2 linked regions of the Phyllobacterium zundukense genome follow. Each later gene encodes a partner of the first gene's protein in a complex. Links are inferred from orthologs where the notes say so. Each region holds a gene or a part of one and is shown in the gene's direction. Other genes may lie near its edges.

Evidence for each region.
Region 2: the proteins of xseA (region 1) and N8E88_RS31300 are in contact, whole or in part, in a cryo-EM structure (PDB 8TXR), measured with the Escherichia coli proteins. The link is inferred for Phyllobacterium zundukense from one-to-one orthologs.

Annotation. Positions count from the first base shown.
Region 1 is NZ_CP104973.1:217,358-222,571, forward strand. The notes cover bases 1,495-4,372. They hold xseA (exodeoxyribonuclease VII large subunit), read left to right. Parts: upstream 1,495-2,080; coding sequence 2,081-3,664; downstream 3,665-4,372. Other genes in these bases: N8E88_RS13465 (DUF2585 domain-containing protein), read right to left, coding at 1,495-1,966; N8E88_RS13475 (ABC transporter substrate-binding protein), read right to left, coding at 3,825-4,372. Also shown: N8E88_RS13455 (DUF1127 domain-containing protein), read right to left, coding at 1-204; N8E88_RS13460 (LysR substrate-binding domain-containing protein), read left to right, coding at 419-1,375; more of N8E88_RS13465, read right to left, coding at 1,376-1,494; more of N8E88_RS13475, read right to left, coding at 4,373-4,922; N8E88_RS13480 (sensor histidine kinase), read right to left, coding at 4,919-5,214. UniProt on the Escherichia coli protein: Bidirectionally degrades single-stranded DNA into large acid-insoluble oligonucleotides, which are then degraded further into small acid-soluble oligonucleotides.
Region 2 is NZ_CP104973.1:3,851,534-3,856,838, reverse strand. The notes cover bases 1,612-4,580. They hold N8E88_RS31300 (exodeoxyribonuclease VII small subunit), read left to right. Parts: upstream 1,612-2,953; coding sequence 2,954-3,208; downstream 3,209-4,580. Other genes in these bases: dxs (1-deoxy-D-xylulose-5-phosphate synthase), read left to right, coding at 4,295-4,580; N8E88_RS31295 (pirin family protein), read left to right, coding at 3,280-4,218; N8E88_RS31305 (histone deacetylase family protein), read left to right, coding at 2,024-2,950; N8E88_RS31310 (cystathionine gamma-synthase family protein), read left to right, coding at 1,612-1,901. Also shown: ribB (3,4-dihydroxy-2-butanone-4-phosphate synthase), read left to right, coding at 1-513; more of N8E88_RS31310, read left to right, coding at 618-1,611; more of dxs, read left to right, coding at 4,581-5,305. UniProt on the Escherichia coli protein: Bidirectionally degrades single-stranded DNA into large acid-insoluble oligonucleotides, which are then degraded further into small acid-soluble oligonucleotides.

The DNA of each region.
Region 1 (5,214 bases):
GGTGCCAATCGCAGAATGAAGATCGGCACGGGTGACGCCGATATCATGCAGCATTTCGTCATTCCACTCGCCGAGGCTCATGATCGTTTTGCGATTACGACGTGCGACGATTACTTGCCTGACAAAGTTGGCAGCCTGCGACGCAAAGGTTGCGATCGTGCGGGTGAAACCGTTTACTTCAGTCATTCTCGTTGTCGTCGTCATCGCCGTTACTCCTTTTGAAGGGCGATCAAGAAAGTTAAACCGCGCGAAAACCATTTTCCGCGCACCACGCCGCGTTATCCCTCGAACCACTCGTAGGACACCGACGCTTCCTGAACATTTGCAGAATGATGCATAATAATTGATTATTCAAACGAATGTTTTTAATGTAAACCTTCAATAATAATGATGGATCAGCCATTCCGGGAACATTGCCATGAACGCACCACTTGATCTCGACCAGTTGCAGACATTCACGGCTATCGCCGACCTGGGCAGTTTTACAAGAGCTGCCGACAAGGTGAACAAGACACAATCCGCCGTGTCCATGCAGATGCGCCGGCTGGAGGAGCGCGTTTCAAAATCGCTTTTCGAGCGCGATGGCCGCACCAATCGACTGACGGAAGATGGCGAACGCCTGCTGGCCTATGCACGGCGGATGCTGCAGCTTAACAATGAAACCATTGCAGCTTTTGATGATACGCAGCTGCAGGGACACATTCGCATCGGCACTCCAGACGATTATGCCGACAGGTTTCTGCCGGAAATCATGGCTCGATTTTCCCGTTCCAATCCCCGCGTCGAGCTATCAGTCGTCTGCGAGCCCACCGTCAACCTCGACGAGATGATCCGCAAGGGTCAACTCGATATTGCGCTCGTAACGCAGTGCGACGAGCAGCGGCGCTCAGAAGTTGTGCGTAGCGAACAGCTGCTTTGGGTTACCTCAGCCCACCATAATGTGCATGAAGAACAAGTACTTCCGCTGGCAGTCGGTCGCCCGACCTGTATCTGGCGCGCTGCCGCGGTGGATGTTCTGGACAGCATGCACCATGACTACCGCATTCTCTTTACAAGCTGGTCGGCTACCGTCCTGGCGGCGGCCGTGCTGGCGGGCCTTGCTGTCTCGATCCTGCCCGAGTGCGCCTTGCGTCCGGGAATGCGCGTTCTGACGGAGGCCGACGGTTTTGGCCGCTTGCCGGAATTCGGCATCGGCATCATGCGCGGCCACACCAAGCCCTCCGCGATTGTCGATGCGCTGGCACAGCACATTGTCGAAAGTCTCGACAATCTGTCGATGCCCTCTCCCGTCAGCGTGAGCCAAGCTTCGGCGCCGATCATGGCCAATCAGCGTCTCCGGCAAGTCCGTGCAGCGGAGCTCGTCCCTGGCTGGTGATCACATTCCCCCTTGCCATGCCTTCACTGCGTCCAGGGGATAGAGCAACATGACGATGTTCAGGGTTAGGTTGTCGCGTATGACCCAGCCAGCCAGCAGCTCGAAGAAGATCGCCAGCATGATCGTCAGCCAGAGAGGAGCTCTGGCTGCGAAGAAGAAGCCTAGTACCATGAACAATATGTCGCTGACGGAATTCAGGACACTGTCGCCGACATAGCCCAGCGCGATCGTGGCTTCGCGGTAGCGATTGATGACCATGTCGGTGTTTTCAAAAATCTCCCAGGCCGCCTCGACCACGATAGCCATCAGCAGGCGCTGGCCGAGGGGCAATTTACGGGCGACAATCCAGAAAATAGCATAGAACAGGAAGCCATGGATAATGTGCGAGAGCGTGTACCAATCGGCGATATGCTGTGAATTATCTGGTGAATTCGTCTCGCCAACCCACAACTTTATTGTGCCGCAAGTACATATCGGGTTGCGGCCCATCCACAGCAGGATCGCTGCAGCGGCAGCAATCATGAGCGCCCCTATCGGAAGATAATGACGTAATTTCCAACCCTTGGAAGTAGCGCCAATATCTGCTGGCATGTGGATTCCCCTTTTTCCAACTCTTGCGGATAGGCGAAATTCCTGAGGCTTGCAATGGTGCAATCGAGGATTGCCGAGACTTGACCCTGACGGCAGGGGGACTAGGAATAGCGCATGAGCGAAAAGCCCGAATCTGCATCGAATGTTGCCGAATATACTGTCTCTGAAATCTCCGGCGCGTTGAAGCGCACGGTCGAGGACACTTTCGGGCACGTAAGGGTTCGCGGCGAGATTTCGGGCTATCGCGGCCCGCATTCGTCTGGCCATGCCTACTTCTCGCTGAAAGACGACAAGGCACGTATAGAGGCGGTCATCTGGCGGAGCGCCATGAGCCGGCTGCGTTTCCAGCCCGAAGAGGGCATGGAGGTCATCGCTACGGGCAAATTGACGACTTATCCGGGCTCGTCCAAATACCAGATCGTCATCGAGCAGATGGAACCTGCCGGCGCCGGCGCGCTGATGGCACTGTTGGAGGAACGCAAGCGCAAGCTTGGTGCGGAGGGACTTTTCGATCCCGCAGCAAAGCGACGACTGCCCTTCATGCCGCGCATTATCGGCGTTGTCACATCGCCGACCGGCGCTGTAATCCGCGACATCATCCACCGCATCACCGACCGTTTCCCGCTGCATGTTCTGGTCTGGCCGGTACGGGTGCAGGGCGAGACTTCTGGCGCTGAAGTCGCCAATGCGATCAATGGTTTCAATGGGTTAGAGCGAGGCGGCGTTCTTCCTCGTCCCGATGTCCTGATCGTAGCACGTGGCGGTGGCAGCCTTGAAGACCTTTGGGGATTCAACGATGAAGCCGTCGTGCGCGCCGTCGCCGCATCGCAAATTCCCATCATTTCTGCCGTCGGTCACGAGACCGACTGGACGCTGATCGACCTTGCCGCGGACGTTCGCGCACCGACGCCAACTGGTGCTGCGGAGATGGCTGTGCCGGTCAAGGCAGACCTTAAGGCACAGGTCGCGATGCTTGGCGCCCGGCTCGCTTCCGGCATGTCGCGCTATCTCGACCGCCGTCGTCAGGCGCAGCGGGCGCTTGCCCGTGCCCTGCCCTCGGCGGACCAGTTGCTTGCACTTCCACGCCGGCATTTCGATGAAACCGCAGGCCGTTTGGGCCGTGCCTTACAGGCGAATACGCAGAAGAAACGCGGCGAGTTCGACGGCTGCGCCAGGCAATTAGCGCCGCGGCTCCTTGAACAGAAAATTCGCGAAAAGCGGATTGAAATCAAGCGTTTGGACAGTCAGCTGCCGCGTTGTCTTGCAGCTTTTCTGCACCAGCGGCGCGCGGTTTTTGACCGGCAAGCCGCACGGCTTTCGATTGAACCTGCCGCACGGTTGGCACAAAGAGACCGCCAGGATCTGCAACAGCTGGACCGGCGTCAGATCCAGGCCGTCAATCTGCTGATCGACGGCGCCAAACGGCGCAGCGGCGAACTCGAGCGCCTGCTGAAAACCCTGTCATATCAAGGGGTTCTGGAACGTGGCTTCGCGGTTGTCCTTGACCAATCAGGCACGCCCATCAAGCGAGCGGGGGCTATTGCAAGCGGCGATGACCTTACCCTCAAGTTCCAGGACGGTGACGTACAAGCTGTCGCGAAAGATGGTGAAGAACGTCGATCGCAGCCGAAAACAGAGCGTCCCGCTCCTGCCAAAAAGCCCCCTACTCCGGCTGGTTCACAGGGCTCGCTCTTTTAGTACTTCGCGTCGCCACAACCATTTTTCTCGCCAGAGTTGAAAATTTCGTTCCGGATTCGATGATTCATGCGTCAGGAATCGGGTCTTCTTATGTGAGAATTGAATATTCTTGCAGAGAAACTGTCCCGGTATTGCGATCCGCCATTCAAAATCAGGTTTTCTATTCGCGCATCCACGCAGGACTGTTCAATTCAATCAAGGATTGCGACCAATCCTCGATGAAACGTTGGCGTTGTGCCCTGTCCTGCACCGCGAGCAGAGCCGGGCCGATGCGGATCGGCTGGGCAACGCCGGACTCTTTCAAATTTTGCGGACCATCGACGCCGGGGGGCAGTTCACCACTTTCCGTGAAATAGAACGCATTGGTTCGCGCCACCGATTGGCCACGCTCTGACAGGAGATAATCAAGGAACCGTGCGCCGAGATCTGCTCGCTGTGCACCTTTCGGGATAAGCGCACCACGGCTCAAGACGAGCGTATAATCGCGCGGCACCACCACGCCCAATTCCGGGTGACGCTGGGCGGCGTCGTAGGCATAGGAACCGAGCAGATTGTAACCGATGTAGAGATTGCCCTTGGCGACCTCTTCCAGGATTTCGCCGGTGCAGCAACGGGCCACAGCGGACGCACGCGCCATGCTTTCCAGCAGGCGGCCGAAGACGGTCGTCGTTTGCCGCGCATCATTGAAGGCGAGAAGATAACCGATCCCGGACAGGCGAATATCATAGGTGCCGACACGGCCGCGATAATAGTCGAGCCGCTCCCGTAAAAGGTCGGCGAGTTCGACATGGGTACGTGGAACTTCGGCCGGTGGCACCTTGCTCCTGTTATAGACGAAAACCGCCGGCTCATAGGTAAAACCGAAGACCTCGTCACGCCAATTGGCCCACTCTGCGACGCGAAGGGTTTCGGGCGACGTATGCGCCGCGGCGCAGCCGTCATTGGCGAGCTTGAGCAATTGGTCGACCGATGACGACAAGAGCAGATCGCCGAGCGGTTCCTGCTTGCGGCAGGCCTCGCTGGCCAAGGCATTCAGCTCGTTGGTCAGATATTCGTTGTAGTCAACCGACACATCCGGCGACGATTTCTGAAAATCCTCGATCAGCGGTTTTATCGCGACCAGGTCTGTCGTCGAGTAGATCGTCAGCGTGCCTGCGCCCGGCTGGACCGCTGGAAACAGCGTTTTGTTGTTCTCAGCAGCCAACGCTTGTGCGGCGGTGAAACCAGCCACCAAGAGCGCGAAACTCACCCGGATCATTTCGCCTCTCCCTTGAACAGCGGCACGGTCAGAACCACGGTAAAGCCTTTTTCATCGCGGGCGCGGAAGCTCAAGGTGCCACCATGGGCATTTGCCACTTCCTGGGCAATGGCGAAGCCAAGACCTGAGCTGCCTTCATGCGATTTCGACGTGGCAAAGCGCTGCGTCGCCTTCTCCCAGCTTTCCGGCGGGATGCCGGGACCATCATCCTCAACCTCGACAAAGGCTTGCGTGTCGCTGGCGCGTACCCGCACCTCCAGCCGCTGATCAGTGCCGTGCCGCAAAGCGTTGT
Region 2 (5,305 bases), 3.6 Mb from region 1 along the record:
ATTGCCTACCGCCAGCGCAAGGAAACGCTGATCGAGCGAATTGGCGAGTACGTGATCGATACATGCGCCGGACAGGCCACTGCGATAACATACGCACTGCCATGGGAGCCAATGCACCATGCCGCCATTGTCTATGGCGATATTCGCGATGGTGAGGATGTTCCTGTTCGCCTACAGCGTGAGGATGTGCTGAGTGATGTATTCGGCGCCCGCAACACGCTGGACAGTATCATGAAGCGCATCGCCGAGGAAAAGCGCGGAGTGATTGTCTATCTGCGCGAAGGATCGGTCGGTGTTGGCCGGGATGATGACCGCAATCGCGCGGCATTGCAGGAGCGCGAAGCCCACGCTGAAGCGCGCGTGCGCGAAGAGGAATGGCGTCAAATCGGGCTTGGCGCCCAGATATTGAAGGATCTTGGTATTACGTCGATCCGTCTACTGTCTTCGCGCGAACGGCACTATGTCGGGCTCGAAGGCTTTGGTATCCAGATCACCAAGACCGACATTATTTGAAAACTGGCTCTCGCTTGTTGCGAAGGCCGCTTCAAAATAGCAAGGAATGGTCGTTGGATTTGCTATAATCTCGCTGGATAGGCTCATTCAGCGAGGAGACTGCCATGACCGCTCCCCATCCCTCCAAAACGCATATCGGCAATCACGAACTGCATCCTGAGACGCTGATGCTGAACTACGGCTACGACCCGGAACTATCCGAGGGGGCTGTCAAACCACCTGTATTCTTGACCTCGACCTTCGTATTCAAGTCCGCGGAAGAAGGCCGGGATTTCTTCGATTTTGTCTCTGGTCGCAAAGAACCGCCGGCCGGTACGGCGGCTGGTCTGGTCTACTCACGTTTTAATCATCCCAATAGCGAAATCGTCGAGGACCGGCTGGCTGTCTATGAGCGCACGGAAAACTGTGCGGTTTTTTCCTCGGGAATGTCGGCGATTGCCACGACCCTGTTTGCCTTCGTCCGTCCGGGCGACTCGATCCTGCACTCGCAGCCGCTTTATGGTGGCACGGAAACGCTGCTCGCCAAGACGTTCCTCAACATGGGCGTTGCAGCCGTGGGCTTCGCTGACGGCGTGAACGAAGCTTCGGTACAAGCTGCGGCTGATCAGGCGATGCAGAAAGGCCGTGTCTCGGTCATCCTGATCGAAACGCCAGCCAATCCAACCAACAGCCTGGTTAATGTGGCAATGATCCGCCGGATCGCCGAGGCTATTGGCGAAAAGCAGGGCCACCGCCCGATAATCGCTTGCGACAACACGTTGCTTGGACCGGTATTCCAACGGCCCATCGAGCACGGCGCGGATATTTCGCTGTATTCGCTGACAAAATATGTCGGTGGTCACTCCGATTTGATTGCCGGAGCAGCGCTCGGATCAAGAGCCGTGATGAAGCAGGTCAAAGCTCTGCGTGGCGCGATCGGTACGCAACTCGATCCGCATTCCTGCTGGATGCTCGGCCGATCACTCGAAACTCTCAGTATTCGCATGGAGAAGGCTGACAATAACGCCTTGGCCATTGCCAATTTCCTTCGTGACCATCCGAAGGTCGAGAAAATACACTATCTCCCGTACCACGACGCGTCTTCACCGCTTGGCAAAACGTTTGCCGCTCAGTGCACCGGAGCTGGCTCGACATTCTCATTTGACATTGTAGGTGGACAGCCCGCGGCCTTCAAGTTCCTCAACGCCCTGCAGATATTGAAGCTTGCCGTGAGCCTCGGCGGAACGGAGTCGCTCGCCAGCCATCCGGCAACGATGACTCATTCGGGCGTCCCCATCGACGTGCGCCAGCGCATCGGCGTGCTGGATTCAACGATCAGGTTGTCGATCGGCATCGAACATCCGGATGACTTGATTGCCGATCTGACGCAGGCATTGAGCATAGCTTGACCAATCGGCACGTACGGTAGAATTCGCTGACTTGTCTCTTGTACAACTGCGGGTAGCTGGTGCAAATTTGTGCGTGACTGCCTGGTCATGCTCACGCCCTTTTGCTGTTGCAGAAAGCTTTAATGGTAACTCGTCTTTATTCGCACCCGATTTATCTGGAACATTTGACCCCTCCGGGGCATCCTGAACGGCCGGATCGATTGCGCGCGCTCAACAAGGTGCTGGAGGATAGCACCTTCGATGCACTGGATCGCGTCCAGGCACCAATGGGCGACGAAACAACGATCCTTTATACACATCCCCAGACGTTTATTGAACGTGTACGCAGTACCATCCCCGAAGAAGGACTGACTCGAGTCGATTCGGATACGACTGTGAGCCCCAAAAGCTGGGAAGCGGTTTTGACGGCAATCGGTGCCGCCAATGCTGCTGTGGATGACGTATTTACTGGTGTCGCGGACAATGTCTTCGTGGCTTCGCGTCCCCCCGGCCACCACGCAGAGCGGGACAAAGCCATGGGCTTTTGTCTGTTCAACAGCGCCGCGATCGCAGCTAGGCACGCCCAAAAAGCCCATGGCATTGAACGTGTTGCAATCGTCGATTGGGACGTGCATCACGGCAATGGTACGCAGGACATCTTCTGGGATGATCCGTCGGTGCTTTACTGTTCGACGCATCAGATGCCGCTCTATCCGGGCACCGGAGCAAAGGACGAAACGGGTGCTGGCAATATCATCAATGCGCCTCTCAGTCCGCAGACTGGCAGCGACCATTTCAGAGAAGCATTCAACACGCGTATTCTCCCCGCTATCGATGAGTTTCGGCCGGAGCTGATTATCGTTTCTGCCGGCTTCGATGCTCATCATCGCGACCCGTTGGCGGAAATAAATCTGAACGAGGATGATTTTGACTGGGCGACAGGTGCCCTGATGGAAAGAGCTGGGAGCTATGCGTCAAACCGCCTTGTCAGCCTTCTGGAAGGCGGCTACGACCTGAAAGGTATGTCGCTCTCGGCGGGCGCGCATATAAGACGGTTGATGGGAGGATGAAGCATGGCCGATGTACAGAACAATTCCGATATCGCTGCCATGAGCTTTGAGCAGGCGCTCGATCAGCTGGAAAAAATAGTTGATGATCTGGAACGTGGTGATGTGCCACTTGAACAGTCGATCCGGATCTATGAACGGGGAGAAGCCCTCAAGAAGCATTGCGATACGCTCTTGAGCGCTGCTGAAGACAAAGTGCAGAAAATCCGTCTTGGCCGTAACGGTGAACCCGTCGGCACAGAGCCGCTCGATCCGGAGTGAAGCACAGCGATGCTGTTCAGTAAGGCGATGAACCGTTATGCTGGCGTCTCGACCCCTCCGGAGTAACGCACATGAGTTTTTCCCCTTGCCCAGACCCCAAGATAGGTGACTTGGCAGCAATCGATGCAATCGAGACGCTAATTATCCCGCGCACCAGCGATATTGGCGGGCTCGAAGTGCGGCGTGCCCTGCCGAGCGCCAAGCGCCGACTTGTCGGTCCCTTCATTTTCTTCGACCGGATGGGCCCGGCGATCCTTCGCCCGACCGATGCGCTTGACGTGCGGCCGCATCCGCATATCGGCCTTTCGACTGTAACCTATCTTTTCGATGGGAATATACGCCACCGCGACAGCCTCGGCACGGAAATGGTCATCAAACCTGGTGACGTCAATCTCATGACGGCCGGCCGCGGAATCGTTCATTCAGAACGTTCACCGGAGGAGCTGCGGACCGAGCCGTTGCCGATTTCGGGGCTGCAGACCTGGCTCGCACTGCCAGATCATCTGGAGGAAATCAACCCGGCCTTTGCCAATACAGGCGTAGGTGAACTGCCTGTCCTGCGCGAAGCAGGTATGGAAGCGCGTATCGTCATGGGCAAGTTCCATGGGGCTGGTTCTCCCGTCAAACAGCATGCGGAAACGCTTTACGTGGACATTCGGCTTGATCCCGGAAGCCATATTCAGTTGCCAGCCAACATTGCCGAAGAGCGGGCCATCTATACGCTGGACGGCTCGGTAGAAGTTGCCGGAGAGAACTTCCCGGCGGACCGTCTATTGGTGTTCCGCGCCGGTGACGAGATCATTGTCCGTGCACCGCAAGGCGCGCACCTGATGCTGTTTGGAGGTGCTGCTCTGGCGTCCAAGCGCTATATCTGGTGGAATTTCGTGTCTTCGTCCCAGGAACGGATCGAGCAGGCAAAAGAAGAATGGCGCACGGGCCGTTTCGATATCGTGCCAGGCGACGAGGAAGAATTCATACCACTGCCTGAAAACCGACCCATGGAGCGGTAAACTCCGCTTCTTGATGGTCTGCTGGTTTTCCTTTAGGGAAACGGCAGGAATTGAGCTTGGAACTGGAACCTGCGCTTTGGCCAAGAATTTTGAAACACCACTGCTTGATCGCGTTAAAATTCCCTTGGATTTGCGTCAACTGCCGGAATCCGATCTGCCTCAGCTGACGCAGGAATTGCGAACCGAACTGATTGATGCGGTTTCGACCACGGGCGGCCATCTCGGCGCGGGTCTTGGGGTCGTCGAACTGACGGTCGCGCTCCATCATGTTTTCGATACGCCGCATGACCGGATCATCTGGGATGTCGGCCATCAGGCCTATCCGCACAAGATATTGACCGGACGGCGCCACCGTATCCGCAGCCTGCGGCAGGAAGGCGGTCTTTCCGGATTTACCAAGCGCAGCGAAAGCGAGTACGACCCCTTTGGCGCTGCCCATTCGTCCACGTCGATTTCCGCAGGTCTCGGAATGGCGGTTGCCAGCGATCTTTCCGGCACGAAGCGCAACGTGATCTCGGTGATAGGCGATGGAGCGATGTCCGCAGGCATGGCCTATGAGGCGATGAACAATGCCGGAGCTCTCGATGCGCGCCTCATCGTCATTCTCAACGACAACGATATGTCGATTGCACCTCCTACTGGCGCTATGAGCGCTTATCTGGCGCGCCTTGTCTCCGGGCGGGCTTACCGCTCGTTCCGCGAAACTGCCAAACAGCTTGCCAAGAGGCTGCCGAAATTCCTGCAGGAGAAGGCGCGTCTATCGGAAGAGTATGCCCGCGGCTTCTGGACCGGCGGTACGATGTTCGAAGAGCTCGGCTTCTACTATGTCGGACCGATCGACGGGCACAATCTCGACCATCTGTTGCCCGTACTGAAGAACGTCCGCGACACGATGGACGGCCCGGTTCTGATCCATGTCGTTACACAAAAGGGCAAGGGTTACGCTCCGGCCGAGGCGGCCGCGGACAAATACCACGGTGTTAACAAATTCGACGTCATCACCGGAGCGCAGGCGAAGCCCCCGGCCAACGCGCCAAGTTATACGAAGGTCTTTGCTACGAGCATGATCGAGGAAGCACGTCACGAC